One region of the Pseudomonas abietaniphila genome, then DNA from elsewhere that is predicted to be linked to it. Evidence: predicted binding sites of a transcription regulator. Region 1 holds the regulator's gene; each other region holds the start of a gene.
What was found. Region 1 encodes sigma-54, which starts transcription at its own class of promoters, with help from an activator protein. Its sites were predicted from a motif close to ANTGGCATNNANNTTGCTNT; they were not measured.

Region 1 (10,616 bases):
TGCGCACGGTCTGCTCGGGTTCTCGTGCGAGCATGATGCCGTCTGCAGTGACCAGGTTGATGGTTCCTTTCTGCCCGACATCCAGCCCTCTAAACAACCGGTGGAAGTAAGCCAATCGCATTGAGGCCGCCACGATGCCGACAAAGCGGCCATCGGGGGAGGGGATGCGCCGGCTGAAACTGATGCGCCAGTCCTTGAAACCCCAGCGCGCTTTAAAGGGGCCGTCCACTCGCAGTGCAAGGGACGGATCCTCTCGGTGCCTGGCGAAGCTGGCGAGGTCGGAAAAATTATCCTTACGGGGTATCACCGACACCGAATCGGCAACGATCGCCCCTGTTTCATCCAGAACGACCAGATCACCTTTGTACGGGGCTGCAGTGGAGCGATCAAACATCACCTGCTGGCGCAAAGCCGGAGAAATCGACAGCACTTCCGGTTGCTGCCACGTGGCGATCATGCCCAGCAGCGAGGTGTCGTACAGATCGGCATTGCGTTGCACATCGGCATCGATCAGCTGCACCACGTTATTGGCCGCGCGCACGGCGGACTCGGTCGCGGTGCTGTATTCGCGAATCAACAGTGACGTGACGATTGCCAGAATCGCCACCACTGCCAGCACGCTGCCGGGCAGCAGCATTCTTTCCGAGCGTGATCGGGCGAATTGGAGCGTCTGTGCGTAAGACAGTGTCATCAATCAGCTCTGTGGAGATACAACCGTTACTCCCGTCCGCTTGGCATGGTTGCAGTCAGGCGGATCCATGCACAGGGTTGATCATTTCGCGAAGGGCGTTTCAAGGCGATGAATTAAAGATCTATCACTGTGATTGATCAAGTCTCACCCTGCCATGCGAAGTGTAGGAATCTGAATCGATTGATGAGAGATCGAGAGAGGAAATTCGGCTGAATCAAAAGTGAAAAAGGGCGATCACTCGCCCTCGTCAAACCTGTTATTGATCAGTTCGATCAAGCCGTCCAGCGCGGCCTGTTCCTCGTCGCCTTCCGTCAGCAGGTGGATCTCGGTGCCTTTGCCGGCCGCCAGCATCATGACGGCCATGATGCTCTTGCCGTCAACCATGCTGTCGGGGCTACGACCGACCCTGATCTGGCAGGGGTATTTGCCGGCGACGCCAACGAACTTTGCTGCAGCACGGGCGTGCAGGCCCAGCTTGTTGATGATGGTGATCTGGTGAGCGGGCATCGCGATGGGGATCCTTTCAGCTTAGGTCGCGGTGGCGGACCTGAACATTCTTGAGCGACTGTTGCAGGGACTGACCCAGGCGTTCGGTCAGGTAGACGGAGCGGTGGTGTCCGCCGGTGCAGCCAATGGCAATTGTGACGTAGGCGCGGTTGCTGGCGGCGAACCGCGGTAACCACTTGGTCAGGTATGAAGAGATGTCCTGGAACATTTCTTCGACATCTGACTGCGCGGCCAGGTAGTCGGCTACCGGCTGGTCGAGCCCGGACTGCTCGCGCAGCTCAGGCTTCCAGTACGGGTTAGGCAGGCAGCGGACGTCGAACACCAGGTCCGCGTCCACGGGCATGCCGCGTTTGAAACCAAACGATTCAATCAGGAACGCAGTACCCGGTTCAGGCTTGTTGAGAAGCCGCAACTTGAGCGTATCGCGCAGCTGATAGAGATTCAGGTGAGTCGTGTCGATGGTCAGGTCGGCGAGGTCGATGATCGGCCCGAGCAGGGTTTTCTCGTCGCGGATAGCCTCGGCCAACGAGCGCGTAGCGTTGCTGAGCGGGTGACGACGACGGGTTTCGGAGAAACGCTTGAGCAGCGTGGACTCGTCGGCATCCAGGAACAGTACGTCGCACTGGATGTGCCGGTTGCGAACCTCTTCGAGCATTCGCGGAAAACGGGTCAGGTGGCTGGGCAGGTTGCGTGCGTCGATGGACACCGCCAGCAGCGGTTCGGCCAGCTCTGTGTTGATCAGTGCGCGCTCGGCCAGTTCGGGCAGCAGGCCCGCGGGCAAATTGTCGACGCAGTAGAAACCGCTGTCTTCCAGAACATCGAGGGCCGTGCTCTTGCCGGAGCCGGAGCGACCGCTGACGATGATCATGCGCATGGTCAGTGGCCGTTCTGTACGTGAAGCACGACGTTGTACAGCTCGTCGCTGCTTTTCGCGCTGCGCAGGCTTGCGCGCACGTCGGCGCGGTCGAGCATGCTGGCGATCTGGCGGAGCAATTCGAGGTGCGCATCGGTGGCGGCTTCAGGGACCAGCAACACGAACAGCAGGTCCACCGGAGCGCCGTCGATGGCATCGAAATCGACGGGCTTTTCCAGGTGAAGCACTGCGCTGACCGGCGACGTGCAGCCTTTGAGTCGGCAGTGGGGGATTGCGATTCCGTTACCGAAGCCGGTAGAACCCAGCTTCTCGCGGGCAATGAGGCTTTCGTAGACGGTTTGCCAGTCGAATTCGGGCACCTGCTGCCCGATCATTTTGGCAATCTCTTCGAGAACGGCTTTTTTGCTGCCGCCTGGCACGTTCACGAGTGAACGGCCAGGGGTCAGGATGTTTTCAAGTCGGATCATGGATGGGGAGTGTCAGCGAGCGGCCGCACCTTTGAGGATGCTTTGCTGCTTTTCCTTATGCTTGAGCAATTGTCTGTCTAGCTTGTCAGTGAGCAGGTCGATTGCCGCATACATGTCGTCATGCTCCGCATTGGCAACCACCTCTCCACCGTGGATATGCAGGGTGGCCTCGATCTTCTGTTTGAGTTTCTCGACGGCCATCGTCACCTGCACGTTGGTAATCTTGTCAAAGTGCCCTTCGAGCTTTTTCAGCTTCAGCTCGATGTACTCGCGCAGGGGCTTGGTCACTTCCAGTTGGTGTCCACTGATGTTGACTTGCATACAGCTTCTCCTTCGTTGCCAGTGCATTAAGAGGCAGGCTTGGGTGCCTGCCACTGGAACGCTGTGGCCTGTGACCCTTACATCAATCGCTTGCGTTCGCTGGAAGGCGCTATCCCTAGAGACTCGCGGTATTTGGCGACTGTGCGACGGGCCACTTGAATGCCTTGTGCCTCCAGTAAACCAGCGATCTTGCTGTCACTCAACGGCTTTTTCTGATTTTCCGCGGCAACCAGTTTTTTGATGATCGCGCGGATGGCGGTAGACGAGCATTCGCCGCCTTCAGAGGTGCTGACGTGACTGGAGAAGAAGTATTTCAGTTCGTAGATGCCGCGCGGTGTGTGCATGAACTTTTGCGTGGTCACGCGCGAGATCGTTGATTCGTGCATGCCGACTGCTTCGGCGATGTCATGCAAGACCAGCGGTTTCATCGCCTCGTCACCGTACTCGAGGAAGCCACGCTGATGCTCGACGATCTGGGTCGCGACCTTCATCAGGGTTTCATTACGGCTCTGCAGGCTTTTGATGAACCAGCGCGCTTCCTGCAACTGGTTGCGCATGAAGGTGTTGTCGGCGCTCGTGTCGGCGCGACGCACGAAGCCTGCGTACTGCGGATTGACGCGCAGACGCGGAACGGCTTCCTGATTGAGCTCGACCAGCCAGCGTTCGTTGTCCTTGCGCACGATCACATCGGGAACGACGTATTCCGCTTCCGTGGATTCGATCTGGGAGCCTGGACGCGGGTTCAGGCTTTGCACCAGTTCGATGACCTGACGCAGATCATCTTCCTTGAGCTTCATGCGGCGCATCAGTTGCGCGTAGTCACGGCTGCCCAACAGGTCGATGTAATCGCTGACCAGGCGCTGAGCTTCCGCGAGCCATTTGGTCTTGGCCGGCAACTGACGCAGCTGCAACAGCAGGCATTCGCTGAGGTTTCGCGCACCGATGCCGGCAGGTTCGAATTGCTGAATGCGGTGCAGAACGGCCTCGATTTCGTCCAGTTCGATATCGAGCTCTGGATCGAAAGCGTCCAGCAGCTCTTCGAGGGACTCGTCGAGGTAGCCTTGATTGTTGATGCAGTCGATGAGCGTGACGGCGATCAGGCGATCGGTGTCGGACATCGGCGCCAGGTTCAACTGCCAGAGCAGATGGCTTTGCAGGCTCTCACCGGCGGATGTGCGCGTGGTGAAGTCCCATTCGTCGTCATCGTTGCTGGGCAGGCTGCTGGCGCTGGTCTGGTAGACGTCTTCCCACGCGGTGTCCACAGGCAGTTCGTTGGGAATGCGCTCGCTCCATTCGCCGTCTTCCAGATTGTCGACGGTGGGCGCGGCTTCCTGATACGTCGGTTCCTGAACGTCCGGGTTGGGCTTTTGCTCGATGTTGTCGGCCATGGGGTCGACGTTATCGAAGTCGTCGCCTTCTTCCTGGCGCTCGAGCATGGGGTTGGACTCCAGTGCCTCCTGGATTTCCTGTTGGAGATCCAGCGTCGACAGTTGGAGTAAGCGGATGGCCTGTTGCAGCTGCGGTGTCATCGTCAGCTGCTGGCCCATTCTCAAGACTAGCGAAGGTTTCATGGCAGGGACTTAACACCTTATTCGCCGGCGCACATGCGCGCCATCCACTACTGGGGCGCCTGGGCGCCAACTTAAGCAAATTATATGCCTGAAACCGGAGTGTTTGCCTAGGGTGTGATGACAATTAAAACGAGGTTGGCGATGAGGCGCATGCTGCGTTCGCCGGCCAACCTCTTGTCATCGCCCGATTACAGGCGGAACTCGTGGCCGAGATACACTTCTTTGACCAACTGGTTGGCCAGGATGGTTTCAGCATCACCCTCTGCGATCAGTTGCCCGTCGTTGACGATGTAGGCCGTTTCGCAGATGTCGAGGGTCTCGCGGACGTTGTGGTCGGTGATCAGAACGCCGATACCCTTTGCCTTGAGATGGTAAATGATCTGCTTGATGTCACCCACGGAGATCGGGTCGACACCGGCAAAGGGTTCATCCAGCAGGATGAATTTCGGCGAGGTGGCCAGTGCGCGAGCGATCTCCACACGACGACGCTCACCACCCGACAGGCTCATGCCAAGGTTGTCGCGGATGTGCGTGATATGGAATTCCTGCAGCAGGCTCTCCAGCTCCTTGCGACGCCCGGCGCGATCAAGCTCCTTGCGCGTTTCAAGGATGGCCATGATGTTGTCTGACACCGACAGCTTGCGGAAGATCGAGGCTTCTTGCGGCAGATAGCCGATACCGGCACGAGCGCGGCCGTGCATCGGTTGATGGCTGACGTCCTGATCGTCGATCAGCACACGCCCCTGATCGGCCTGAACGAGGCCCACGATCATGTAGAAGCATGTGGTCTTGCCTGCACCGTTGGGCCCCAGGAGGCCGACGATCTGGCCGCTGTCGATGGACAGGCTGACGTCTCGCACGACCTGGCGGCTTTTGTAAGCCTTGGCCAGGTGTTGGGCTTTCAGCGTCGCCATTACTGGGCCTTCTGCTGGTCGGTTTTCTTTTTCGGCTGAATCACCATGTCGACGCGAGGGCGCGCTTCGGTGACTTTGCTGCCTGTGGCTCGGCCGGCACTCGCCAGTTTGCGGACGGTGTCGTAGACGATTTTCTCGCCCTGAGTCACGTTGCTGTCCTTGTCGATCACCTTGGCCTTGTCGATCAGCACAATGCGGTTTTGCGGCGCATGGTACTGGATAGTGACGCCCCAGCCCTGAACGGGTTTGGTGTCACCGGCCGTCTGCAACTGCTCGAAATAGGCCAGGTTGCCCACCGAGGTCACGACGTCGATGTCGCCCGCAGGCGTACGGGTCATGGTCACGGTGTTGCCGGTGACCTTCATCGAACCCTGGGTGATGATCACGTTACCGGTATAGGTGGCGATGCCTTGCTTGTCGTCCAGCTGGGCATCGTCGGCCTGAATGCGGATAGGCTGATCCTGATCGTTCGGCAGAGCCCAGGCGCTCACGCTTCCCAGTGCTGCGCCCAGACCGAGCAAAATAGGGAGGGTTTTAAGGAGCCTCATACTGTCCTCTTGCGTTCGATAGCAGGTGTATCCTGCTTTCTTTTAGATAGGCTTTCATACCCGTACCCGTGCTCACGCCGTTAAAGCCGTCGATTCTAACGGGTTGCGCGGTTTCCGCATATTGCTTCTGGGGGAAGACAGTCATGCGTGTGCTGGTGATGATGGTGGTTCGGTTCTTTTCGTCGGTGCGGTTGATGCGAACCTTGTCGATCAGCTCGACGTGATCCCCGCCCGGAGACACTTCGGCGCGCACGCTCTGGACATGCCACGGGAACTCCGAGCCACGAAACATCTGCAGGACCGGCGTTGTCATGAGGGTCACGTCGGTGGCCTTCAGGTGCTCGACCTTGTCAGCGGTCATATCGTATTGCATCGAACCATCGGGCAGGTACTGAATGCTGTGTGCGTTCATCGCATAGTAGTCGATGGCGCTTTCGTCCACGGCCTGCTTGGGCTGGTCCATGAAACTTTCAGGGCTGATGTTCCAGTAGCCAGCCGCTGCAAGCAGCAGTGCCAGCACACCGAAGATCAGAAACGTACGAAATCTTTTGCTCAGCATAAATGCACTTCTATAAGTAGGCGGCGTGTGCCGCTTCGAGGTTGCCCTGAGCGCTCAGGATCAGCTCGCAGAATTCTCGCGCGGCACCTTCGCCGCCTTTGGCCTGTGTGGTGCCATGTGCATGTTGACGGACGAAAGAGGCGGCGTTGGCGACGGCCATCCCCAAACCTACGCGGCGGATGACCGGCAGATCAGGCAAATCGTCACCGAGGTAGGCGACCTGCTCATAGCTTAGATGGAGTTGCTGCAGGAGCCCGTCGAGTACCACCAGTTTGTCTTCACGTCCCTGGTAAAGATGCGCGATGCCCAGGTTCTTGGCGCGGCGCTCAACGACGGGTGTTTTACGACCGCTGATGATTGCAGTGACAACACCGGAGTTGATCAGCATTTTGATGCCTTGACCATCCAGCGTGTTGAATGTCTTGAACTCGCTGCCGTCTTCAAGAAAATACAGCCGGCCATCGGTCAGTACACCGTCGACATCGAAGACCGCCAGTTTGATGTTTTTACCGCGCTGCATCAGTTCGTTCATATCGACGCTCATTTACATGACTCCCGCGCGCAGAAGGTCTTGAAGGTTGAACGCGCCGATGGGGCGATCGTTCTCGTCGACCACGATCAGTGCGCCGATCTTGTTGTCTTCCATGATTTTCAGCGCCTCGGCGGCGAGCATCTCCGGGCGGACGGTTTTACCGTGCACGGTCATCACTTCATCGATCACCGCCTGGCGCAGATCGATATCGCGGTCCAGCGTACGGCGCAAGTCACCGTCGGTGAAGATCCCGGCAAGGCGACCGTCGGGTTCGGTAATGGCGGTCATGCCCAGGCCCTTGCGGGTCATTTCCATCAACGAGTCACGTAGCGGCGTTCCCCGGACGACCTGCGGCAGTTCGGCTGCGGTGTGCATCACATGCTCGACCTTCAGCAGGAGGCGACGGCCCAGTGCGCCACCCGGATGGGAAAACGCAAAGTCTTCTGCGGTGAAGCCGCGCGCATCGAGCAGCGCAACGGCCAGTGCATCACCCATGACCAGGGCTGCGGTCGTCGACGACGTCGGCGCAAGGTTCAGTGGACAGGCTTCTTTTTCCACGCGCGCGTTGAGGCTGACGTCTGCGGCTTTCGCCAGCGTGGAGTCAGGATTGCCGGTCAGGCTGATCAATTTGATGCCCAGGCGTTTGATCAGTGGCAGCAGGGTCACGATCTCGGAGGTGGTGCCCGAGTTGGACAACGCCAGGATGATGTCGGCGCTGGTGATCATGCCCATGTCGCCATGGCTGGCTTCGGCTGGATGAACGAAGAACGCAGGGGTGCCCGTACTGGCCAGCGTCGCGGCGATCTTTTTGCCAATGTGTCCTGACTTGCCCATGCCGACCACGACCACGCGGCCCTGGCTTTCCAGAATCATCTCGCAGGCACGAACGAAATCTGCATCGATGTGCGCGAGAAGGCCTTCCACGGCTTCTATTTCGAGGCGGATGGTGCACTGTGCAGACTGGATGAGATCGTGGGCGTTGGTCATGTCAAAAATAAGGTCGGTCTGGTGAAAAGGCGGGGATTATAACGGCAATGTTGAAAACCCTCACGCTTCATCGCAGCTGTTTGTTTATAGCGCCGGGTTTGGTGACGGGGCCGTCCTTCAGGCGTTGCCCAAAACAGGCCACAGGCCGTGCAGGAATTTTCCTTTCTTTGCAAAATATAACGGAGTTATCACGACTTGCCGTGCGTGAGCTTTGGCGGCGTCGGAGAGCGGTGTTATAGTTCGCCGCTTGTTCGGCCCCTCCAGACAGTGTGTCGTTCTTCAAGGACGCGGCATCTGAGAGAGACAGGCTGCATCGCAAGGAGTTTAGATGAGTGCCGATAACGCCTACGCGGTCGAATTGAAGGGTTTGTCCTTCAAACGCGGTACGCGCAGCATCTTCAATAATGTCGACATCCGCATCCCCCGGGGCAAAGTCACCGGCATCATGGGGCCGTCAGGCAGTGGTAAAACCACGCTGCTGCGCCTGATGGGGGCACAGTTGCGCCCCAGTAGCGGCGAGGTTTGGGTCAATGGCCAGAACCTGCCCGAGTTGTCGCGCAGCGATCTTTTCGATGCTCGCAAGCAGATGGGTGTCCTGTTTCAGAGCGGTGCGCTGTTTACCGACCTCGACGTTTTCGAAAACGTGGCGTTCCCGCTGCGTGTCCATACCAAACTGCCTGAAGACATGATTCGCGACATCGTCCTGCTCAAGTTGCAGGCGGTGGGTTTGCGCGGCGCCGTCGAATTGATGCCGGACGAACTGTCCGGAGGCATGAAGCGCCGTGTGGCGCTGGCGCGAGCGATCGCCCTGGATCCGCAGATTCTCATGTACGACGAACCTTTCGTGGGGCAAGACCCTATCGCGATGGGTGTGCTGGTTCGGCTGATCCGTTTGCTTAACGATGCACTGGGTATCACCAGTGTCGTCGTTTCCCATGATCTGGCAGAAACGGCCAGCATTGCCGACTACCTATATGTGGTGGGGGACGGTCAGGTGCTGGGGCAGGGGACGCCGCAGGAATTGATGCAGTCGGATAACCCGCGCATTCGTCAATTCATGACGGGGGATCCAGACGGCCCCGTGCCTTTTCACTATCCGGCACCGGATTATCGCGAAGATCTTTTGGGGAAGCGCTGATGCGCAGAAAGTCATTGATGGATCGTGTTCGCCTGATGGGGCGCTCCGCGATCGATATTGTTGCGGTACTGGGGCGTTCGGGGATTTTTCTGGTTCATGCCTTGCTGGGGCGAGGCGGAATCGGTGGCGGGTTCCAGTTGTTGGTGCGTCAGCTTTATTCAGTGGGCGTCATGTCGCTGGCTATCATCGTCGTTTCCGGTGTGTTCATCGGGATGGTTCTGGCGCTTCAAGGATTCAGCATCCTCGCCAAGTACGGTTCTGAACAGGCGGTCGGGCAGATGGTTGCCCTGACGCTGTTGCGCGAGTTGGGGCCGGTGGTTACAGCCTTGCTGTTCGCGGGGCGTGCCGGTTCTGCCTTGACCGCTGAAATCGGCAACATGAAGTCCACTGAGCAGTTGTCCAGTCTGGAAATGATTGGTGTCGATCCGCTGAAATATATCGTTGCCCCTCGTCTGTGGGCCGGGTTCATCTCGCTGCCTGTGCTGGCGATTATCTTCAGCGTGGTGGGTATCTGGGGTGGATCGTGGGTGGCGGTCGACTGGCTTGGTGTCTATGAAGGTTCCTTCTGGGCCAACATGCAAAACAGCGTGTCCTTTCCAAACGATGTCATCAATGGTGTCATCAAAAGCGTCGTTTTCGCTTTTGTGGTCACCTGGATTGCCGTGTTTCAAGGCTATGACTGCGAGCCCACTTCAGAAGGGATCAGTCGCGCCACGACCAAGACCGTGGTTTATGCCTCTTTGGCCGTATTGGGCCTGGACTTTATTTTGACCGCCTTGATGTTTGGAGACTTCTGATGCAAAACCGCTCCCTCGAAACCGGTGTCGGCCTGTTCCTGCTGGCCGGGATCCTGGCTTTGCTCTTGCTCGCCCTGCGGGTCAGCGGTCTGAGCGCCAGCGCGACCAACGACAGCTATAAACTTTATGCAAATTTCGACAATATCGCCGGTTTGACTGTCAGAGCGAAAGTGACCATGGCCGGTGTGACCATCGGCAAGGTCACTGCAATCGATCTGGACCACGATACCTTCATGGGCCGTGTGACCATGGAAGTGGACAAACGGGTGAATAATCTGCCATCCGACTCCACGGCTTCTATTCTTACCGCAGGCTTGCTGGGCGAAAAATACGTCGGCATCAGCGTCGGTGGTGATGATCAGCTGTTGAAGGATGGCGGCACGATCCATGACACCCAGTCGTCGTTGGTACTCGAGGACCTGATCGGTAAATTCCTGCTTAATTCCGTGGGTAAAGACGCCAAATGAGGAGTTTTTTCATGATCTCGATTCTGCGCCGTGGCCTTTTGGTGCTACTGGCTGCTCTGCCACTGTTCGCGAACGCGGCAGCGACAACGTCGTCCGCTCATGACCTGGTAGACAGCACCACCAAGCAGCTGCTGGCGGACCTTTCCGCCAACAAGGAAAGCTACAAGACCAATCCACAGGCGTTCTATGACGCGCTCAATGGCATTGTCGGTCCCGTCATCGATGCTGACGGTATCTCCAAGA
Region 2 (10,616 bases), 830 kb from region 1:
GATCATGGCGTTCAACTGCTTGGCCGCGGGCTCGGGCCAGTGCTTGAGTTCCGTGGACATGGCCTGCCCGGCAAGGCCCAGACAGAGCGCAGCGGCCAACAGTTTTGGTGCGAGCTTCATAACGGTGTCCTCCCCTTTATCAGTTCGAGGCTGGACCGTAACAAAAAGCCATTACTGTTTTAATGCGTCAGCGACCGTGTTCGTTCTGATGGCGTCACGTTGATAACCATTTGCGACGAATGACATAAAAACGACATATTTGTGACAGCTGCATAGCCACTTCCGGCCCACTGTGGGAGTGAGCTTGCTCACGAAGACTGACGTTCAGGCGCTGAAGATGCGGGGAATATCAGGACGCTTTCGTGAGCAAGCTCACTCCCACAGATTCTCGACACCTTCACCTTAACGGTGGAGGAACAGTCTCTACTGGAGCTGGAACCGGGCAGCATCGGACGATGCGATTTAACCTCGTTCCCACACCTCAAAGCTGTACGCAGGCTTGTCATCCAGCGCCGGGGTCGGCGTGTCGGACACCCGTTTCCACTGCGCAAGATCGAACTCCGGAAACCAGGCATCGCCCTCAGGACTCAATGCTACGCGCGTCAGGTACAGGCGATCAGCCTGCGCCAGCCCTTGTGCATAAAGCTGCGCGCCACCAATCAGCATCACCTCGTCAACGCCCTGCTCGGTCGCCCACTCCTCGGCGCGCTGCACGGCAGCTTCCAGGGAAGTGAAGACCTCGGCGCCCTCAAGCTGAAGGCCAGCCTGACGGGTCACGACGATGTTCAATCGACCGGGCAGCGGACGGCCCAGCGAATCCCACGTCTTGCGACCCATGATGATCGGCTTGCCCAGCGTGGTCGCCTTGAAGTACTTGAAGTCCCCCGGCAAATGCCAGGGCATGGAATTGTCGACGCCGATGACCCGGTTTTCACCGAGGGCGGCAATCAGGCTGAGGGGGAGATGTTTTTTCATGGCGACGAGGATAGCAGAGGCCACGGATGGATTCGTAGCCCGGCCCTGATCGCGATGCCGCGATGCGTCAAAGAACGCTTCGCGAGCAAGCTCGCTCCCACAACGTGTTGAGTAAGGCTGCAGGCGGTGAGCTTGCTCGCGATTGCGGTTGTCCAAGAGAGGCCAACCCTGCCGCTGTGCGCGATTACGGCCACAACGGTTATGCTCACTTCTGACTTCGCCAACGAGATACTGTGTGACTGCACTGACCCCACTCGATGAACTGTGGCTGACCGAGGCCGTGCGCTTGCGTGAGCAGCACGCCGGCCCGCTGGAGGATGACGAGGCCAATCGCCGTGCCCGCGCCAGCGCGGGTGACTTGCTGACCCGGATCAAGAACCGCGCTCTCTGGCTTGCCGAACGCGACGGTATGCTCGCGGCCCTGCACCACTGGAAACAAGGTGCCCGGCTCTCGCTGATCGTGCTGGCCGCGTTCGCTGTCATCAGCGGTGCGGGTCTGGCATTCGCGGCGCTGGGTGACGGACAGACACCGGTCAATGTGTTCTGGGCGCTGGGCAGCCTGCTTGGCGTGAACCTGATCCTGCTACTCAGCTGGGCGCTCGGCCTGATCTTCGCGGGCGGGAGCGCGACCAGCCTCGGTCGCCTCTGGTTATGGCTCAGCGAGAAACTCGCCCGCGATGCTCAAGCGGCGCAACTGGCGCCGGCCCTGATTCTGCTGTTGCAACGCAAGCGGCTCAACCGCTGGGTGCTGGGCACCTGCGTCAACGGCCTCTGGTTGCTGGCACTGCTCAGCGCCCTCACGCTTCTGTTATTGCTCATGGCGACTCGCCGCTACGGGTTCGTCTGGGAAACCACGATTCTGGGCAGCGACACGTTTGTCAGCCTGACCCAGAGCCTGGGCACTCTGCCCTCGCTGCTCGGGTTCGACGTGCCCACAGAAGACATGATCCGTGCCAGCGGCAACAGCGCACAGACGATCGAAAACGCCCGACAGGCCTGGGCCGCCTGGCTGGTCGGCGTGCTGGTGGTGTACGGCATCCTGCCTCGTTTACTCCTGACGCTGATGTGCTACGCCCGTTGGCGCGCAGGTCGCAAAAAGCTGGCGCTGGACCTCAGCCAGCCCGGTTTCGCCGAACTGCGGGAACGCCTGATGCCGAGCAGCGAACGCCTGGGCGTCAACGACGCCGCCCCCGCGCAACTGCATCAGGTGCACACCGGCACATCGACCCATGAGAGCGAAGGCGCGCTGCTGGTCGCGGTCGAACTCGACGATCAACGTCCCTGGCCGCCGACGCTGCCAGAAACCGTGGCCGACGCCGGCATACTCGACAGCCGCGAATCCCGCAGGACCCTGCTCGACCAACTGACCCGCTACCCGCCCGCGCGACTGGCCATCGCCTGCGATCCGCGTCGCTCGCCCGATCGAGGCAGTCTTGCGCTGATTGCCGAGCTGGCACGGTGTGCGGCTTCAACCCGTATCTGGTTGCTGCCTGCGCCGTCGGGTCAGGCGCTGGATGCCGACCGCCTTGGCGATTGGCATCAAGCGTTGCAGCAACTGGATCTGAAGTGGACGGACAGCGCGCCACTGACCTGGCTGGAGACCGGACATGACTGATAGCAACGCGCACCCGCCGCTCAAGCTGGCCGTGGTCGGCCACACCAACGTGGGCAAAACCTCATTACTGCGCACGCTGACCCGCGATGTCGGATTTGGCGAAGTCTCGCACCGGCCAAGCACGACGCGCCACGTGGAAGGTGCGCGCTTGTCGGTCGATGGCGAAGCGCTGCTGGAGCTTTACGACACGCCGGGCCTTGAAGACGCGATCGCCCTGCTCGACTTCCTGGAGCGCCTTGATCGTCCCGGCGAACGCCTTGACGGCCCGGCACGCTTGGCGCGTTTTCTTGAAGGCAGTGAAGCCCGCCAGCGCTTCGAACAGGAAGCCAAGGTGTTGCGCCAGTTGCTGGCGTCGGATGCCGGTCTCTACGTGATCGACGCCCGCGAGCCGGTGCTTGCCAAATACCGCGACGAACTCGCCGTCCTCGCCAGTTGCGGCAAGCCCCTGTTGCCGGTACTCAACTTCGTCAGCAGTTCCCGGCACCGCGAACCGGACTGGCGGGAAGCCCTGGCCCGACTCGGCCTGCACGCGCTGGTGCGCTTCGACAGCGTGGCACCGCCGGAAGATGGCGAGCGGCGGCTGTATGAAAGCCTCGCTCTGTTGCTGGAAAACTCTCGGGGTCAGCTGGAACGCTTGATCGCTGATCAACAGGCGCAACGCGAGGTTCGTCGCCACAGCGCTGCACGGCTTATTGCCGAGCTGCTGCTGGACTGCGCGGCGTGTCGACGTAGCGTCGCGACGACGTCTGATCAGGTGCAATCGGCCATCGATGACGTGCGCAAAGCTGTACGCCACCGCGAACAGCGTTGCGTCGAGGCATTGCTCAAGCTGTATGCGTTTCGTCGGGAGGATGCGTCCGCCAGCGATCTGCCGCTGCTGGACGGGCGCTGGGGGGACGACCTGTTCAATCCCGAAACGCTGAAGCTGCTGGGCGTGCGCGTGGGCGGTGGCATCGCGGCTGGCGCGGCGGCGGGTGCGGGCGTGGACTTGCTGGTGGGCGGTATCACCCTCGGCGCTGCGGCGTTGGTGGGCGCCATTGCCGGCGGCGCACTGCAAACCGCCCGCAGTTATGGCGGCCGCTTGCTTGGCAAGCTGAAGGGTCAACGCGAACTGACGGTCGACGACGCCGTATTGCGTCTGCTGGCGTTGCGACAGCGCCAATTGCTGATTGCACTGGAGGCTCGCGGTCATGCCGCCGTCGACAGCATCAAGCTCGACACCCCGCAGGACAAGACCTGGCGCCAGGGCAAGCTGCCCGATGCGCTGCACAAGGCGCGAGCGCATCCGCAGTGGTCGTCGTTGAATCCGCATCCCAAGCTTGATCAGACCGAGCGGCAGGAGCAGATCGAGGTGTTGGCTGGCTCGGTTCTTATCTGAATATCGCGCCCCTTGTAGGAGCAATCCGAGTTTGCGAGGGTCGCGATGCGGTGTGTCAGGCAAATCGCTATCGCGACCGTCGTAAACTCCGATTGCTCCTACAGGGTTATGCGGCGAGCAGCGCCAGCGCCTTTTCTTTCAGGATGTTCAGATCCATCACCGGCACATTCATCTCTTTCGCCATTTCATCCCACTGACGCATCCGCAGGCTGACGCCGCACAGCGGGTCGCGCTCGAAGGCATCGGCTTCGGCGTCGCTCATCACGCCGCCTTGATACGCCAGCGTGCGTCGGCTCGCTTCGCTCAACTGGTCGTAATAGCCGGGTTGTCTCAGCGTCAGATAGCGCTTGGCCCGAACGTGGTATTCCACGAGCCTGGCGACCCGCTCGCTGAACCCGCATGTGCGCAGGTAATCGGCGCCCACCCGTTCGTGACTGGCCACGCCGTAGCCGCCCATGCTCGCCGCACCCGGATCGCGTTCGCAGAGATGACCGATGTCGTGGAAGAACGCCGCCAGCACCACTTCGTCGTCATAACCTTCTGCCAGCGCCAGCTCGGCGGACTGCGACATGTGTTCGATCTGCGACACCGGCTCGCCGATGTAATCGTCGCTGCCGCGTTGCGCATAGAGGCCGAAGACCTCGTTGACGACCTGTTCAGCGTGTTGCATGGGTTAACCTCGATTCTGCGTGACTGGCTTGGTGCGCCCACCCTACTCGCGCTGTATTGCGAAGCGATGGCAGCCGCCAGGCGCTTGCCGATAGTCGCATCGATCATTTTGCGATAGGGGAAATGCGCGCGGCCCGGTATGATCGCGCGCCCGATACACCCGGAACCCAATCGTCATGAAACCCACCTTGATCGCCGCCGCCGAACTCGACCGCCTTGAGACCTGGCAGAAATACTCTAGCTACATGTGTGGAGGCTGCGTGTCCAGCTGCTGCACGTTGCCGGTTGAAGCGAAGATCAAGGACCTGATCCGCATTGGCGTGGTCGACGAGTTCGAACAGGGCGACAACCCGAAGAACATCGCCAAACGCCTGCAGAAAGAAGGCATTGTCGAGCGCTTCAACCAGAAGTCGGGGATCTTCACGCTGCAGCGCATGAGCAACAACGACTGCCTTTACCTGGATCGCAAGAGCCGTTTGTGCACGATCTACGATAAACGCCCGGATACATGCCGCAACCATCCCAAGATCGGTCCGCGCCCCGGCTATTGCGCTTACAAGCCCAAAGAAGTCGTGCGCGAGAGCAGCGGGACGTTGAACTCAAACTCCGGCCGGGTGCCACTGAAGTTCTGATCACATTGGTTTGAAGTAAAACTGTGGGAGCGAGCTTGCTCGCGAAAGGATTCATCAGACGTCCAACAGGCATTGGATTTTCCTACGCCTTCGCGAGCAAGCTCGTTCCCACAGAAACCTCCGCGCTTTCACATATCCCGCACAAACAAAAACGCCCCCGGTCTCGCGACCGGGGGCGTTTTCGTTCAGCCGGGGCTAGTTACGCCTTGGCTTTCTTGGCAGCGCGGGTACGCTCGCTTTCGTCGAGGATCTTCTTGCGAAGACGGATCGACTTAGGCGTGACTTCGCACAGCTCGTCTTCCTGGATGTATTCCAGAGCCTGTTCCAGGGTGAAGCGAACAGGTGGAACCAGAGCGATGGTCTCGTCTTTACCCGAAGCACGCATGTTGTCGAGCTTCTTGCCCTTGGTAGGGTTGACGCCCAGGTCGTTGTCACGGCTGTTCTGGCCAACGATCTGACCGTTGTAGATTTCCTGACCGTGTTCAACGAACAGCTTGCCACGCGCCTGCAGGGTTTCCAGGGAGTAGGTCAGTGCCTTACCGGTTTCAACCGAAACCAGAACGCCGTTCTGACGACCGGACATGTGGCCCGACTTCACGGTGTCGTAGCGATCGAAGATCGAGGTCAGGATGCCAGCACCGTTGGTCAGGGTCAGGAACTGGTTACGGAAACCGATCAGACCACGAGCAGGGATGTTGTATTCCAGACGCACACGGCCTTTCCCATCCGGCACCATGTTGCTCAGGTCGCCCTTACGCAGACCCATCTCTTCCATGACCTTGCCCTGCGATTCTTCAGGGATGTCGATGGTCACGTTTTCGTACGGTTCTTGCTTGACCCCGTCAACTTCACGAATGATCACTTCAGGACGGCCCAGGGCCAGCTCGAAGCCTTCGCGACGCATGGTTTCGATCAGTACCGAGAGGTGCAGCTCACCACGGCCGGATACTTTGAACTTGTCAGCGGAGTCGCCTTCCTCAACGCGCAGTGCAACGTTGTACAGCAGCTCTTTGTCCAGACGGTCCTTGATGTTACGGGACGTCACGAACTTGCCTTCTTTACCGCAGAATGGCGAGTCGTTGACCTGGAAGGTCATGGAAACGGTTGGCTCGTCAACGGTCAGCGGCTTCATCGCTTCAACGACAGTCGGGTCGCACAGGGTGTCGGAGATGAACAGCTCTTCGAAGCCGCTGATGCAGACGATGTCGCCGGCAGCTGCTTCTTCGACGTCGATGCGGTGCAGACCGTGGTGACCCATCAGCTTGAGGATACGACCGTTGCGACGCTTGCCGTCAGCGCTGATCGCCACAACCGGGGTGTTCGGCTTGACGCGACCGCGAGCGATACGGCCAACACCGATGACGCCCAGGAAGCTGTTGTAGTCCAGTGCCGAAATCTGCATCTGGAAAGGACCGTCACGGTCAACTTTCGGCGCAGGGACGTGATCGACGACCGCTTGGTACAGCGGGGTCATGTCTTCGGCCATCTCGTTGTGGTCCAGACCTGCGATGCCGTTGATGGCCGAGGCGTAGACGACCTGGAAGTCCAGTTGCTCTTCGGTAGCGCCCAGGTTGTCGAACAGATCGAAGATCTGGTCCAGAACCCAATCAGGACGCGCGCCCGGACGGTCAACCTTGTTGATGACCACGATTGGACGCAGGCCGGCTTCGAACGCCTTCTTGGTCACGAAACGGGTTTGCGGCATAGGGCCATCTTGAGCGTCGACCAGCAGCAGAACGGAGTCAACCATCGACATCACGCGCTCTACTTCACCACCGAAGTCGGCGTGGCCCGGGGTGTCAACGATGTTGATGTGGTAGCCATTCCAGTTGATCGCGGTGTTCTTCGCGAGAATGGTAATACCGCGCTCTTTTTCCTGGTCGTTGGAGTCCATCACGCGTTCGTCGTTGAGCTCGTTGCGCTCAAGGGTGCCGGACTGGCGCAAAAGCTTGTCGACGAGGGTGGTTTTACCGTGGTCAACGTGAGCAATGATGGCGATGTTGCGTAGATTTTCGATCACTTGTGTATCTCGATCAGAGGATTCGGTCAGCTGCTTAGTGTAGGCAGCTATGAACAGTAGAGCCGGCTAAAGCCGTTACGGCTGACGACTGGTGTCGGGGGGCCGGTGACGCAAGCCACAGGCAAACAGCCCCGGGCACTTAGCTCGGTCGATAAACGCGCACATTGGCATGCCCCTCACTGAGCAAATGATGAGCATGCAGGCGACTCATGACGCCTTTGTCGCAATACAGCAGGTACTGGCGCGTGTGATCCAGTTCCTTGAAACGGCTGTTCAGTGCAAAGAACGGCAGCGTTTGTACTTCAACGCCCGACAGTTCCAGCGGACGGTCTTCGGCTTCATCCGGGTGACGGATGTCGATGACCACCTGTCCGGCCAGAGCCTGACTGACTTCTTCGACCTGAACGTCCTGGCCCAATTCCTCGATCACGCGATCGATGGGCACCATACGGGCGTTTTCGAGCGCACGCTCGAGTACCGCCATGTCGAATTCTTTTTCTTCATGCTCAACGCGGTTCCGTTTGGCCGCGGTCTTTGGATTGACCGAGATCACACCGCAGTATTCAGGCATGTGCCGGGCAAAATCGCCGGTGCCGATCTCGTCGGCCAGGTCGATGATGTCCTGCTTGTGACTGGCGATCAGCGGGCGCAGAACCAGCTTCTCCGTCACGCAATCGATGACCGACAGGTTAGGCAGTGTCTGACTGGACACCTGCGAAATCGCTTCGCCGGTCACCAGCGCGTCGATTTCCAGCCTGTCGGCGATATTGGTCGCAGCGCGCAACATCATACGCTTCAATACTACGCCCATATGACTGTTATCGACTTTTCCGAGAATTTCTCCCAGAACTTCCTCGAACGGTACGCTGATGAACAGGACCCGTTGCGAGCTGCCGTACTTCTTCCAGATGAAGTGCGCGACTTCCATCACGCCCAGTTCATGGGCCCTGCCGCCCAGATTAAAGAAGCAGAAATGGCTCATCAGGCCACGGCGCATCACCTGATACGCCGCGACGGTGGAATCGAAACCACCCGACATCAACACCAGCGTCTGCTCCAGCGAGCCCAGCGGATAACCGCCGATGCTGTTGTGCTGGCTGTGAATCACGAATAACCGTTTGTCGCGAATCTCGATGCGCACCTCAACTTCAGGCGCTTTCAGGGAGATTCCGGCCGCACCGCATTCGCGACGCAGTTTGCTGCCCACGTACTTCTCGACGTCCATCGAGCTGAAGTCGTGATGACCGGCACGCTTGCAGCGCACCGAGAAAATCTTGCCAGGCAGGGCATCACCGAAGTGCAGCTTGCACTTCTCATAGATGTCATCCATGTCGCCTAGCGGGTACTGATCGACCTGCAGGAAATGGGCGATGCCGGGCATGCAGCTCAGACGCTCGGTCATCTCGTGCAGGACCTTCGCATCCTCGACCTTCGTTTCGACCTCAAGGTTGTCCCACACGCCATCCACCACCAGCGCCGGATCCAGATCACGGAGCACGGTACGGATGTTTTTGGCCAGCTGCTTGATGAAGCGCTTGCGTACAGGCCGGCTTTTGATAGTGATTTCCGGGAAAACTTTGACGATTAGTTTCATGAAAACAGCGCGCGAGGTGCCGGTCGAAAAAGGGGGGCGCGGATTATAGCGGAAATTGCTCAAGGTTTAACCAGTTATCGTATAGCCGATCATCAGCGCACCAAAAAGTGACTGTATACAATCCTGACGCACCGTTAAGGTGCGCCGCTTTTCACAATTGCGACGTTTTACGCCCTAAAACCGGTTGTTTTCCGCGGAAAACCCAACACAGGGCACTGGCATGCAAATTGCTCCCTTGTGAGGCAGGTTGCCTTGGCCGACTATCGCGCCCGGCATCACCCAAATTAAAGGGCCCACCACTACTCAGCCCTAATCCACCCCGGAGGACAACATGTCGAAGTCGGTTCAACTCATCAAAGATCATGACGTTAAGTGGATTGATCTGCGCTTCACGGACACCAAAGGCACTCAGCACCACGTGACCATGCCAGCTCGCGATGCGCTGGAAGACGATTTCTTCGAAGTCGGCAAAATGTTCGACGGTTCCTCCATCTCTGGCTGGAAAGGCATCGAAGCCTCCGACATGATCCTGCTGCCGGACGACGAAACCGCCGTTCTGGACCCGTTCACCGAAGAGCCGACCCTGATCCTGGTGTGCGACATCATCGAACCTTCGACCATGCAAGGTTACGACCGCGACCCACGCGCTATCGCTCACCGCGCCGAGGAATACCTGAAGTCCACCGGTATCGGTGACACCGTATTCGCCGGTCCAGAGCCAGAATTCTTCATCTTCGACGAAGTGAAGTTCAAATCCGACATCTCCGGTTCCATGTTCAAGATCTTCTCCGAACAAGGCTCCTGGATGTCCGACGCTGACATCGAAGGCGGCAACAAGGGCCACCGTCCTGGTATCAAAGGCGGCTACTTCCCGGTTCCACCGTTCGACCACGACCACGAAATCCGCACCGCAATGTGCAACGCCCTGGAAGAGATGGGCCAGGTCGTCGAAGTTCACCACCACGAAGTGGCAACTGCTGGCCAGAACGAAATCGGCGTGAAATTCAACACGCTGGTCAAGAAGGCTGACGAAGTTCAGACCCTGAAGTACGTTGTACACAACGTTGCCGACGCTTACGGCCGCACCGCTACCTTCATGCCTAAGCCTCTGTACGGCGACAACGGTTCGGGTATGCACGTCCACATGTCCATCGCCAAAGATGGCAAGAACACCTTCGCGGGCGAAGGCTATGCCGGCCTGTCCGACACCGCCCTGTACTTCATCGGCGGTATCATCAAGCACGGTAAGGCGCTGAACGGCTTCACCAACCCGTCGACCAACTCCTACAAGCGTCTGGTCCCAGGTTTCGAAGCTCCGGTCATGCTGGCCTACTCGGCTCGCAACCGTTCCGCTTCGATCCGTATTCCTTACGTCTCCAGCCCACGCGGCCGTCGTATCGAAGCACGTTTCCCGGACCCATCGGCTAACCCATACCTGGCCTTCGCAGCCCTGTTGATGGCTGGCCTGGACGGTATCCAGAACAAGATCCACCCTGGCGATGCAGCTGACAAAAACCTGTACGACCTGCCACCTGAAGAGGCTGCAGAGATCCCACAAGTTTGCGGCAGCCTGAAAGAAGCGCTGGAAGAACTGGACAAGGGCCGTGCGTTCCTGACCAAAGGCGGCGTGTTCAGCGACGACTTCATCGACGCTTACATCGCGCTGAAATCGGAAGAAGAAATCAAGGTACGTACCTTCGTACACCCACTGGAATACGAGCTGTACTACAGCT
Region 3 (10,616 bases), 1.3 Mb from region 1:
CCGAACAGGACCCGCTGACCGGCATTGCCAACCGCCAGGGTTTTCAGACCTTGCTCGCGGCTCGCCTGGTCGAGTTCGACGGGCGCGGGCTGGCGCTGGGGCATCTGGACCTGGACAACTTTCGCCGCGCCAATGACGCACTCGGCCATCAAGCGGGTGACCGGCTGATCCTTCAGGTTGTGGCGCGGTTGAAAAGTCAGCTCGAGGCCTGCGATCAACTCGCGCGCCTGGGCAGCGATGAGTTCGCCCTGCTGATCGACACTCGCCGCGCGCCGGAACGAGCGGAGTGGATGGCCGAGCGCATCACCGAGGCCTTGTCCGAGCCGTATTGGGTCGACGGCGAAAGCCTGCTGATCGGGTGCAGCCTGGGCATCGCCCACGCCCGGGCCGACGCGGGCGCCGATCCCTTGATGTGGCATGCCCACATCGCCATGCAGCAGGCCAAAAGCACGCAGGGCTGCACCTTTCATGTGTTCAACGAGCGCATCAACCGCAACGCCCGCAGCCTCGCGGACCTGGAAAGCGAACTGCGTCGGGCCTTGCGACGCGACGAGCTGGAGCTGCATTACCAGCCGAGACTGTGCCTGAACAGCGGGAAAATTCTGGGGCTGGAGGCGCTGGTGCGTTGGCGTCACACCGAACGCGGATTGCTGCCGCCCAGCGAGTTTGTGCCGTTGGCCGAGCAAAGCGGACTGATCGTGCCGCTGGGTTACTGGGTGATTTCCCGGGCGCTGCGGGATATGCAGACGCTGCGCGAAAAAGGCCTGCCGCCGCTGCACATGGCGATCAACCTGTCGTTCCGCCAGTTTCAGGACAATCAGCTACTGACGACCCTGAGCCGTTTGATCGAAGATCGCGGCGTGGACGCGCAGTGGCTGGAATTCGAACTCACCGAAACCGCGGTCATGCGCCGCAGTGACCTGGTCAAACAGACCATGGACGCATTGGGCCGACTGGGTGTGCGGTTCTCCCTGGATGACTTCGGTACCGGGTTCTCGTCGTTCGTGCACCTGAATAGCCTGCCAATCACCTTGCTCAAGATCGACAAGAGCTTTGTCGGTGAGATGGAGCAGCGCGAAGAGAACCGCAAGCTGGTCCACGCCATGATCAACCTGGCGCACAACCTGAGCCTGGAAGTCGTCGCCGAAGGCGTCGAGACCCCGGAACAACTGGCGTTGCTGCGCAGTTTCAATTGCGATCAGGCGCAGGGCTATCTGATCAGCCACCCGCTGGCGTTGCCGGAGCTGCTGAATTATCTGATGTTCGATGAAGGCAAAGGGCGGCTGACACAGAGCGTCTGAACCGCGCGTTTTCATGTAGGAGCGCGGCTTGCCCCGCGATCTGGCGCGAAGCGGCAGTCATTTCAGGCACCTTGGTGTGTCAGGGAGAGCGCATCAGCCGGGTTTGCTGCCGGTTCCCGGCAGATCGCGGGACAAGCCTCGCTCCTACCATTGCTCTGTATCAGCCCATCACCACGACGCCCGTCGCCTCTTTACGCAACAGCTTCGTGGTCTTGCGCTCGAAGGCGTAGGTCAGGGCAACCGCCGAGCACAGCAGGCCCAGCGCCAGGCCCCACCACACGCCCACCGCACCTTGATGCGCGAGGAAACCGAAACCCCAGGCCAGCGGTGCGCCCACCACCCAATAACTCGCCAGACCGATCAGGAAGGTGGTCTTCGCGTCCTTGAACCCCCGAATCGCACCCATCGCAATAGTCTGCGTGCCGTCGAGAATTTCGAACCAGGCGGCAATCGCCAGCAGCTTCACCGCCAACTCCACCACGCCCTGGTATTTCGGATCGTTGACGTCCACGAACAGGCCGATGACGGCGTGCGGCGCGACCCAGAACAGGATGCCGAACGACAGCATCAGCAGGCCGCCGAAGCCAATGCCCATACGTCCCGCCGTACGTGCCAGCAACAAGTTGCCCGCGCCGTAATGCAAGCCAATCCGCATCGTCACCGCGTAGGAAATACCCACCGGGATCATGAAAGCCATCGAGACCGATTGCAGCGCGATCTGGTGCGCCGCCATTTCCGTGCTGCCCATCGCGCCCATGCAAAAGGCGGCGAAGGTGAACAGGCCGACTTCCACCGCATATGTCCCGCCGATGGGCAGACCCAGACGCCACAGCTCTTTGAGGCAACTGCGCGACAGGTTCATCAGGTCTTTATGAATCGGATACGCCGCGTACGCCTTGTGATAACGAATGTGCAGCCACAGGGCCAGCGCCATGCTGTTGGTCACGACGGCGGTCACCAGCCCGATCCCCATCAGGCCCCAGTGCGGCAGGCCGAACAGGCCGTGAATGAAGGCGTAGTTGAGCCCGAAATTCATCGCGACGCCAACCAGGCTGATGATCATCACCGGCGTTGCACGGCCCAATGCGCTGGTGAAGCCGCGCAGCGCCATGAAGCTCAGCAGGCCGGGCAGGGCAAGCGGCAAGGTGATCAGAAACTGGCTGGCCATGTGAACGTTGGCTTCGTCCTGGCCGAAATTCAGCAGGATCGGCTCAAGGTTCCACAGAATAAGGGCTGCGATCAGCGCCATCCCCCACGCCAGCCAAAGCCCGGCCTGGGTCAGACGGGTCGCACCTGCGTTGTCGTTCGCCCCTTTGCGAATGGCGACCAGGGTGCCAACCGCCGCCATGACGCCGACGCAGAAAAACGAAACGAAGTTGTAACTCGCAGCACCCAACCCGCCACCGGCAAGAGACTCGGGGCCAAGCTTGCCCATCATCACAGTGTCGGTGAAGACCATCAGCATGTGCGCCATCTGGGATGCGATCAGCGGCCCGGCCAGGCGCAGGATGATCCACAGTTCTTTGAAAGCGTGCTGTTGCATGGGCGGGCGCTCGGAAGGAGAGGCATTGATGAGCGGCTTATTGTGGTGATTCAGGCACCAATGCACAAAGGGATAAATACGATCATTGGCATGAGTAAAACTCATCCTGGGCTGTTTCCGGTAAAGTGCTTTGGTTCGTCTTCACGCGCTGAGGAAAGTGTCCAATGCCTCGTAGTCTCCCGCCCTTGTATGCGCTGCGTGCATTCGAAGCCGCCGCGCGGCACGCCTCTTTCACCCGCGCCGCTGAGGAGCTTTCGATCACCCAGAGCGCGGTCAGTCGGCACATCCGAACGCTGGAAGAACATTTCGCCTGTCGCCTGTTTCGCCGAAACGGTCGCAATCTGCAGCTGACCGAGGCCGCCCGTGAGTTGTTGCCCGGCGTACGTGAAGGCTTCTCGGCGCTGGAGCGGGCCTGCAGCGCATTGATGGCCGAGGAGGGAATCCTGCGCATGAAGGCGCCGTCGACGCTGACCATGCGCTGGCTGTTGGCGCGGCTCAGCCGGTTTCGTCATTTGCAGGTCGGCAACGAGGTGCAACTGACCAGCGCCTGGATGGACATCGATAACGTCGACTTCACCCAAGAACCGTTCGACTGCGCGGTGCTGCTGAGTCGCGGGCATTTTCCGCCGGACTGGGAGGCGACTTACCTGTTCCCGGAGCTGCTGATTCCCGTGGGATCGCCCAGCCTGCTCGATGATTCGCCCTGGGATGTCGAGCGACTGGCCAGCGCAGAGCTGCTGCATCCCACGCCGGACCGGCGCGACTGGCGCAACTGGCTGGAGCGCATGGGGTTGTCGGATCAAATCTCGCTCAAGGGCGGGCAAGTGTTCGACACTCTGGAGCTGGGGATGATTGCGGCGGCGCGCGGCTACGGGGTGTCCATGGGCGATCTGCTGATGGTGGCCGAAGACGTGATTCAAGGGCGCCTGAGCCTGCCCTGGCGTACGGCGGTGGTCAGCGGCGAAAACTATTACCTGGTCTGGCCGAAAACCCGGCCGGGCGGCGAGCGCTTGCGCCGGCTCAGCGACTTTCTGCAGGCCGAGGTGCAGGCGATGGCGTTGCCGGAAGTGACCATTCTGGAGTGACGGTTTCGCTGCGCTCGCTCGTTTTCGCTGCTGGGCTACCGTCTGGAACGGCAGCCCACCCGATAAAGTGAAACAGATCGTAACCAAGTCTTTCGTCCTAAGACCGGGTGTAGGACTCAAGTATTTCTCATGTCAGCCGAATGTGTAATTGCAAACCGGTTTGTTCCAATCGGTTCATCGATACCCTCTATTGGATTAAGTCCGAATGGTTTTCCTGAGATCAGGACGATCCAGTCGTTCGGCAAGGAGTTTTCATGTCTCAGCCTCGTGCCCGTATTGCCTCGCAACTCGGCATTGCCCTGGCCGTCATCCTAGCCGTTGTCATCAGCGGCAGTACCCTGTTCGCCCTGCGCTCACTGGATTCGGCGAACCTGGCCATCCGTGAGGAGCACATGGGCAGTGAAGCGCGGTTGCTGGCTGACCAGTTGAACACCTTCCACAGCACCTTGCGCGACAGCACTCAACGGTTGAGCGGACTGTTCGAGAAGCGCTTCAGTGGCCTCACGCTCCAGGCGGATCAGCAGATCGCTGTCGCAGGCCTGCAGACCCCTGCGTTGCTCCTCAATGGCAATCCCCTGAACAATGACTTCGCCGAAGTGGACGATTTCAAGAAGATGACCGCAGGCGTGGCGACCGTGTTCGTGCGCAGCGGCGACGACTTCATCCGGATCAGTACATCACTGAGCAAGCAGGACGGTTCGCGCGCCATCGGCACGTCGCTGGACCACAAGCATCCGGCCTACGAGCGACTGCTGGCCGGGCAGGAGTATGTCGGTCGCGCCTTGCTGTTCGATCGTTTGTACATGACCCAATACAGTCCGGTCCGTGACAGCAGTGGTAAGGTCATCGCGGTGCTGTTCGTAGGTTTTGATTACACCGATGCGCAAAAGGCTCAGTTTGACAACCTCAAGAGTTTCCGGATCGGTAAAACCGGTTCGCTGGCGCTTCTCGACGAGCAGAACAAATGGCTGGTCCCGCCTGCTGGCGTGAAGGATCTGGATCAGGCAAGCAAGACCTTGACCGACTTCGTTAAAACGCCCGGCAAAGGCCTGTTCTGGCAGGACGCAGGCAACGATTTCTACACCGTTGCGGAGCCGTTCTCGGGCGGCCCGTGGTCGATTCTGGCGATCATGCCCAAGGACGAAATCAGCGCTGTGACCTGGAGTGTCGGCACGCAGTTGGCGATCGGCAGCCTGCTGGCGATGTTGATTGCTGTGGGCGCCGCGATCTGGCTGCTGCGCAGCAAGCTTCAACCGCTGTCGGATCTGGTGACTCAGGCTGAGGCCTTGGGAGCTGGCGACCTGAGCGCTCGCCTGAATGTCACCCGTCACGACGAGATCGGCCAGTTGGCGGCCAGCTTCAACAAGATGGGGCAAGCGCTGGAAACCATGGTCTCGCATATTCGTACCGCAGCGCAGGAGGTCAGCGGCCGGGCGCATGCGTTGTCCGGTCTGTCCGGTGGCGCTTACGAGGGCATGGAGCTACAGTCGGGCGAAATCACCAGCATGGCCGGTGCCGTCGAAGAATTCAGCGCAACAGCACTGACCATCGCCGACAACATGGGCAGCACCGAACGGATGGCCCAAGGCAATGCCCAGCAAACGCGGATCGGTCGCGCGTCCATGGAAGAAGCGTCGGCCTCGCTGGAGCAAATTGCAGGTTCGCTGGGCAGTACGGCTGCCGTGATCGACACCCTTGGCCAGCGCTCGCAGGAGATTGGCGGCATCGTCAGCGTGATCACCTCCATCGCCGAACAAACCAATCTATTGGCCCTCAATGCCGCCATCGAGGCTGCGCGCGCGGGCGAGCAAGGTCGCGGTTTTGCCGTGGTCGCCGATGAGGTTCGCAATCTCGCCTCGCGCACCCGCCAGGCCACCGACGAAATCTCCGGCATGATCGCCAGCATCCAGCAGGAAACCAGTAACGCAATCAACACGATGGAACAGGGCAATGCGCTGATGCAGGAAGGCCTGACGCGTAACGCCAAGGTGGCGGCAGCGCTGGCGCAGATCGACGAACAAAGTCGCTCGGCGGGCGAGCAGTTCGCGTCCATCACCACCGCGACCCAAGAGCAAAGCAGCACTGCGACCATGCTCAGTGCCAACCTGCAAAGCATTGCACTGGCGAACAGCGAACAGCGTGAAGTGGTGTCGAATCTGGCAGTCACCGCGCAAGAACTGAACGCGCTGGCCGCGGATCTGCGTAAGGAAGTGGATCGGTTTCGGTGAGCTATTGACCGTTCGCTAGACCGCTGACTCGGGGTCGGCCAAGCATCTGTGGGAGCGAGCTTGCTCGCGAATGTGGTGGCCTGCAGCATCTGGGGGAATGAGACACTGCATTCGCTGCCCTCGTAACCTCGGACGTCTCCCACAGGTTTCGCGTCGAAGCACTAACGTGTGCTCAGACTTCAGAACTGTGGGAGCGAGCTTGCTCGCGAATGCTGAGTTTGGTTCGCTGAAGGTGTTGCGAATGTACCGGCGTCTTCGTGAGCAAGCTCACTCCCATAGAACAGACGCTCGCTTCGTCCTTCACGCTTCATCTGTATGAGCTGTGTGAAGGGTGTGCCACTCACCCGGTCGACGGCCGATACTGCAACGCTTCGGCGATATGGCTCTTGGCGATCGCATCGACGTTCTCCAGGTCCGCAAGCGTTCGTGCGACTTTCAGCAAACGGTGTGCGGCACGCAAAGACAAATTCAAGCGCTCACAGGCGGTTTCAAGCCAGGCCTCGTCTTCGGCGAGCAGCGCGCAGTGTTCTCGCAAAGCGGGCAAGTCGAGAAACGCATTGGCGCAAGCCTGACGCTTGTGCTGGCGTTCACGGGCTTCGGACACCCGCTGGGCGGCACTGGCGCTGCTTTCGCCGCCTTGCGCGGTCGCGGCCAGAGAAGTGGTTTCGCGGGCGACGGTCAGGTGCAGGTCGATTCGGTCCAGCAGCGGGCCGGAGAGTTTGTTGCGGTAGCGCTGAATCTGATCGGTCGAGCAGCGACAACGCCCGGTGGGTTCTCCGTGATAACCGCACGGGCACGGATTCATCGCCGCCACCAGTTGGAACCGGGCCGGGAAACGAACGCGATCCCGGGCCCGTGAAATGACGATGTGGCCCGATTCCAGCGGCTCTCGTAAAACCTCCAGCACACGTCGGTCGAATTCGGGCAGTTCGTCCAGAAACAGCACGCCGTGATGGGCGAGGGTGATTTCTCCGGGTTGCGGGCGGCTGCCCCCGCCCACCAGCGCAGGCCCCGACGCCGAGTGATGCGGTTGACGGAAGGGCCTTTGCGGCCAACTGGTCAAGGGCGCATGGCTGGCGACCGACTGAATCGCCGCGACTTCCAGCGCCTCGAACTCATCCAGCGGTGGCAGTAGACCGGGAAGACGGCTGGCGAGCAGGGTTTTGCCAGTGCCGGGCGGCCCGCTGAACAGAAGGTTGTGAGCACCGGCCGCAGCGACCAACAGCGCGCGCTTGGCGGCAGTCTGGCCTTGGACCTCGCTGAGATCGGGGTAAGGCTGCGTTTGCAGAATCAGTCCGTTGGACTTATACGGCGCGATGACGGTGTGGCCGTTCAAATGAGCCACCAGTTCGAGCAGATGACTCACTGCGATCACCTTCAGCCCGGAGGCCAGACACGCTTCCTCGGCGTTCACCGCCGGTACGATCAACGTGTGCCCAGCGGCGCGCGCGGCCAGCGCTGCGGGCAGCACGCCCTGCACAGGCCGTATCGCACCGGACAGCGCAAGTTCGCCCAGGCACTCCACGCCATCGAGCGCCAGCGTCGGGACTTGCGCGCTGGCAGCCAGCAAACCCAGCGCGATGGCCAAATCGAAACGGCCACCGTCCTTGGGCAAGTCAGCAGGCGCGAGATTCAAAGTGATACGCCGCGCAGGAAACTCCAGCCGACAGTTCAGAATCGCACTGCGCACCCGGTCCTTGCTTTCTTTCACAGCGCCTTCGGGTAATCCCACCAGCGTCAATGAGGGCAAGCCGTTGGCCAGATGGGTTTCCACGGTGACGGCAGGGGCTTCGACGCCGACTTGTGCGCGGCTGAGGACAATGGCGAGGGACATGATCTTTCCTTGATGAGGCACCGCGTCCTGCGGCGTGCTCAAGGATAGTCAGCGAAGAGGTGGAGAGGGTTTCGCAAGTTCTACCGGGTGTGTCTAGGCAGCATTTCAGTCCGAGTTCTGGCTAAACCTGCAACTGACCTACGACCTGCGCAAAACGGAAATCGAAAGTGGGTCGGCCATAAAGGCGCAAGTCCAGCGTCTCTCGCACTGCGCTTGAGCACATTCCACATGCCCGGCCTGCGCCAGGCATGTCGTCGTCTCACTCTTTTGGCTGCGCCGCCAGTCGCGCTTCCATCTCGGCCATTTTCGCTTCCAGTGCCTCAAGACGGGCACGGGTGCGGGCCAGGACGAGCATCTGGCTGTCGAACTCTTCCCGACTGACCAGATCCAGTTTGCTGAAGCCGCTTTGCAGCAGCGCTTTGAACTGGGTTTCGAATTCGTTGCGTGGCAGCGGGGTCTCGCCGTTGAACAACCGCGAGGCATGGCCACTCAGGGCGTCTAGAAAAGCTTTGGGCGCAAGCATGATCAACTTCCGGAATCAGATGGGCGGCAGTGTAGCACGCAGCGTCTATAGTCTTTTCACGGGCGCAGGGTTGCACGGTTTTCGCGCATGACGGCGTGCACTCGCGCACTGTTGTTGTGCGGCCGGGTTGGATGATGGCGATCTGGGTACTCGGAACAGGCATCAAGGTGCTGTAATTCTTGGGATTGAACGAGATGGCAAGCTTTCTGCTTAGTGGCATATGACCCATGCACTGATGCAGTCGCTGTGACGAATGCAGTGCGGCAGGCGGAGCGGGGAAGTGTTTCGTCAGAAGCGGTTTTCTGGCGTTGGTCTGGTCTGTTTCGGGCCATCGACGCGTTACAAAGCCAGACACTGCGCTTAGACTTGAGTCGGGTTTGTTTTCCTGGGGCAAGTCCACCAATTCGGGAGAAAGTTTCATGAAGCTAGTCACTGCCATCATCAAGCCGTTCAAGCTGGACGACGTACGCGAGTCGTTGTCCGAAATCGGCGTGCAGGGCATCACGGTAACTGAAGTCAAAGGCTTCGGACGTCAGAAAGGCCACACCGAGCTGTATCGCGGTGCGGAATACGTAGTCGACTTCCTTCCCAAGGTGAAGATCGATGTTGCGATCGACGACAAGGATCTGGACCGCGTTATCGAAGCGATAACCAAAGCGGCCAACACCGGCAAGATCGGTGACGGAAAGATCTTCGTGGTCAATCTGGAACAGGCTATTCGCATCCGTACCGGCGAAACCGATACCGACGCAATCTAAGCCGCCAAACCCAACGCCCCAGGAGAAAACAATATGACTCTGCGTCAATTCGCAGGGCTAGGAGCCCTGTTGTCCCTCGTAACCCCTGGCTTGGCCATGGCGGCAGACGAAGTGGCAGCCCCCGTACTGAACTCAGGCGATACCGCCTGGATGCTGACTTCGACAGCCCTGGTGCTGTTCATGACCGTTCCCGGTCTTGCGCTGTTCTACGGCGGCATGGTCCGCTCAAAAAACGTTCTTTCCGTCATGATGCAGTGCTTCGCCATCACCGGTCTGATCAGCATTCTGTGGTGCATCTACGGCTACAGCATGGCGTTCGACACCACGGGTATGGAAGCCAACGTCGTTAACTTCAACTCCTTCGTCGGCGGCCTGTCGAAGGCGTTCCTGGCAGGCATCACGCCTTCCAGCATTACAGGTGCCACAGCGCTGTTCCCGGAAGCTGTGTTCGTCACCTTCCAGATGACGTTTGCCATCATTACTCCAGCCCTGATCGTCGGTGCCTTCGCAGAACGCATGAAGTTCTCCGCGATGCTGATCTTCATGGCCATCTGGTTCACCCTGGTCTACGCGCCGATCGCGCACATGGTCTGGAGTGGTGTCGGTGGTCTGCTGTGGGACTGGGGCGTTCTCGACTTCGCAGGCGGCACCGTCGTTCACATCAACGCCGGTGTGGCTGGCCTGGTAGCGTGCCTGGTACTGGGCAAGCGTAAAGGTTTCCCGACCACCCCGATGGCTCCGCACAACCTGGGTTACACCCTGGTCGGCGCAGCGATGCTGTGGGTAGGCTGGTTCGGCTTCAACGCCGGTTCCGCTGCTGCGGCGAACGGCACTGCCGGTATGGCGATGCTGGTCACTCAGATTGCAACCGCTGCTGCTGCGCTGGGCTGGATGTTCGCCGAGTGGCTGACTCACGGTAAGCCAAGCGCGCTGGGTATCGCTTCGGGCGTGGTTGCCGGTCTGGTTGCCATCACCCCAGCGGCCGGTACTGTCGGCCCAATGGGCGGCCTGATCATCGGTCTGGCAGCGGGCGTGGTCTGCTTCTTCTGCGCCACCAGCCTGAAACGCAAACTGGGCTACGACGACTCCCTGGATGCCTTCGGCGTTCACGGTATCGGCGGTATCCTCGGCGCGATCCTGACCGGTGTCTTCGCGGCACCGTCGCTGGGCGGCTTCGGCACTGTGACCGACATCGCAGCTCAAGTCTGGATTCAGTGCAAAGGCGTAGGCTTCACGATCATCTACACCGCGATCGTGACCTTCATCATCCTCAAGGTGCTGGACGCGGTCATGGGCCTGCGTGTCACCGAGGAAGAAGAAGCGGTGGGCCTGGACCTTGCGCAA

Region 2: a site for sigma-54 is predicted at 9,098-9,117, ahead of glnA (glutamate--ammonia ligase). Genes of this name have one in related genera too.
Region 3: a site for sigma-54 is predicted at 8,708-8,727, ahead of glnK (P-II family nitrogen regulator). Genes of this name have one in related genera too.

What each region holds. Positions count from the first base shown of each region.
Region 1 is NZ_CP155619.1:2,011,449-2,022,064, reverse strand. Features, by position in the region: gene ABDX87_RS08935 (diguanylate cyclase) at 1-637, opposite strand, end outside; gene ABDX87_RS08930 (HPr family phosphocarrier protein) at 926-1,198, opposite strand; gene rapZ (RNase adapter RapZ) at 1,215-2,072, opposite strand; gene ptsN (PTS IIA-like nitrogen regulatory protein PtsN) at 2,075-2,539, opposite strand; gene hpf (ribosome hibernation-promoting factor, HPF/YfiA family) at 2,552-2,860, opposite strand; gene ABDX87_RS08910 (RNA polymerase factor sigma-54) at 2,938-4,431, opposite strand; gene lptB (LPS export ABC transporter ATP-binding protein) at 4,620-5,345, opposite strand; gene lptA (lipopolysaccharide transport periplasmic protein LptA) at 5,345-5,893, opposite strand; gene lptC (LPS export ABC transporter periplasmic protein LptC) at 5,880-6,452, opposite strand; gene ABDX87_RS08890 (KdsC family phosphatase) at 6,463-6,996, opposite strand; gene ABDX87_RS08885 (KpsF/GutQ family sugar-phosphate isomerase) at 6,997-7,971, opposite strand; gene ABDX87_RS08880 (ATP-binding cassette domain-containing protein) at 8,300-9,109, shown strand; gene mlaE (lipid asymmetry maintenance ABC transporter permease subunit MlaE) at 9,109-9,906, shown strand; gene mlaD (outer membrane lipid asymmetry maintenance protein MlaD) at 9,906-10,373, shown strand; gene ABDX87_RS08865 (MlaC/ttg2D family ABC transporter substrate-binding protein) at 10,385-10,616, shown strand, end outside.
Region 2 is NZ_CP155619.1:2,841,918-2,852,533, forward strand. Features, by position in the region: gene ABDX87_RS12660 (phosphorylcholine phosphatase) at 1-120, opposite strand, end outside; gene ABDX87_RS12665 (dihydrofolate reductase) at 463-975, opposite strand; gene ABDX87_RS12670 (DUF2868 domain-containing protein) at 1,211-2,590, shown strand; gene ABDX87_RS12675 (GTPase/DUF3482 domain-containing protein) at 2,583-3,968, shown strand; gene ABDX87_RS12680 (phosphonate degradation HD-domain oxygenase) at 4,075-4,638, opposite strand; gene ABDX87_RS12685 (YkgJ family cysteine cluster protein) at 4,814-5,269, shown strand; gene typA (translational GTPase TypA) at 5,469-7,289, opposite strand; gene thiI (tRNA uracil 4-sulfurtransferase ThiI) at 7,429-8,883, opposite strand; gene glnA (glutamate--ammonia ligase) at 9,215-10,616, shown strand, end outside.
Region 3 is NZ_CP155619.1:3,277,897-3,288,512, forward strand. Features, by position in the region: gene ABDX87_RS14590 (putative bifunctional diguanylate cyclase/phosphodiesterase) at 1-1,301, shown strand, start outside; gene ABDX87_RS14595 (NorM family multidrug efflux MATE transporter) at 1,462-2,844, opposite strand; gene ABDX87_RS14600 (LysR substrate-binding domain-containing protein) at 3,009-3,929, shown strand; partial or broken gene ABDX87_RS29220 (Cache 3/Cache 2 fusion domain-containing protein) at 4,322-5,254, shown strand; gene ABDX87_RS29225 (methyl-accepting chemotaxis protein) at 5,435-6,157, shown strand; gene ABDX87_RS14610 (YifB family Mg chelatase-like AAA ATPase) at 6,498-7,991, opposite strand; partial or broken gene ABDX87_RS14615 (addiction module antidote protein, HigA family) at 8,104-8,208, shown strand; gene ABDX87_RS14620 (accessory factor UbiK family protein) at 8,251-8,514, opposite strand; gene glnK (P-II family nitrogen regulator) at 8,934-9,272, shown strand; gene ABDX87_RS14630 (ammonium transporter) at 9,306-10,616, shown strand, end outside.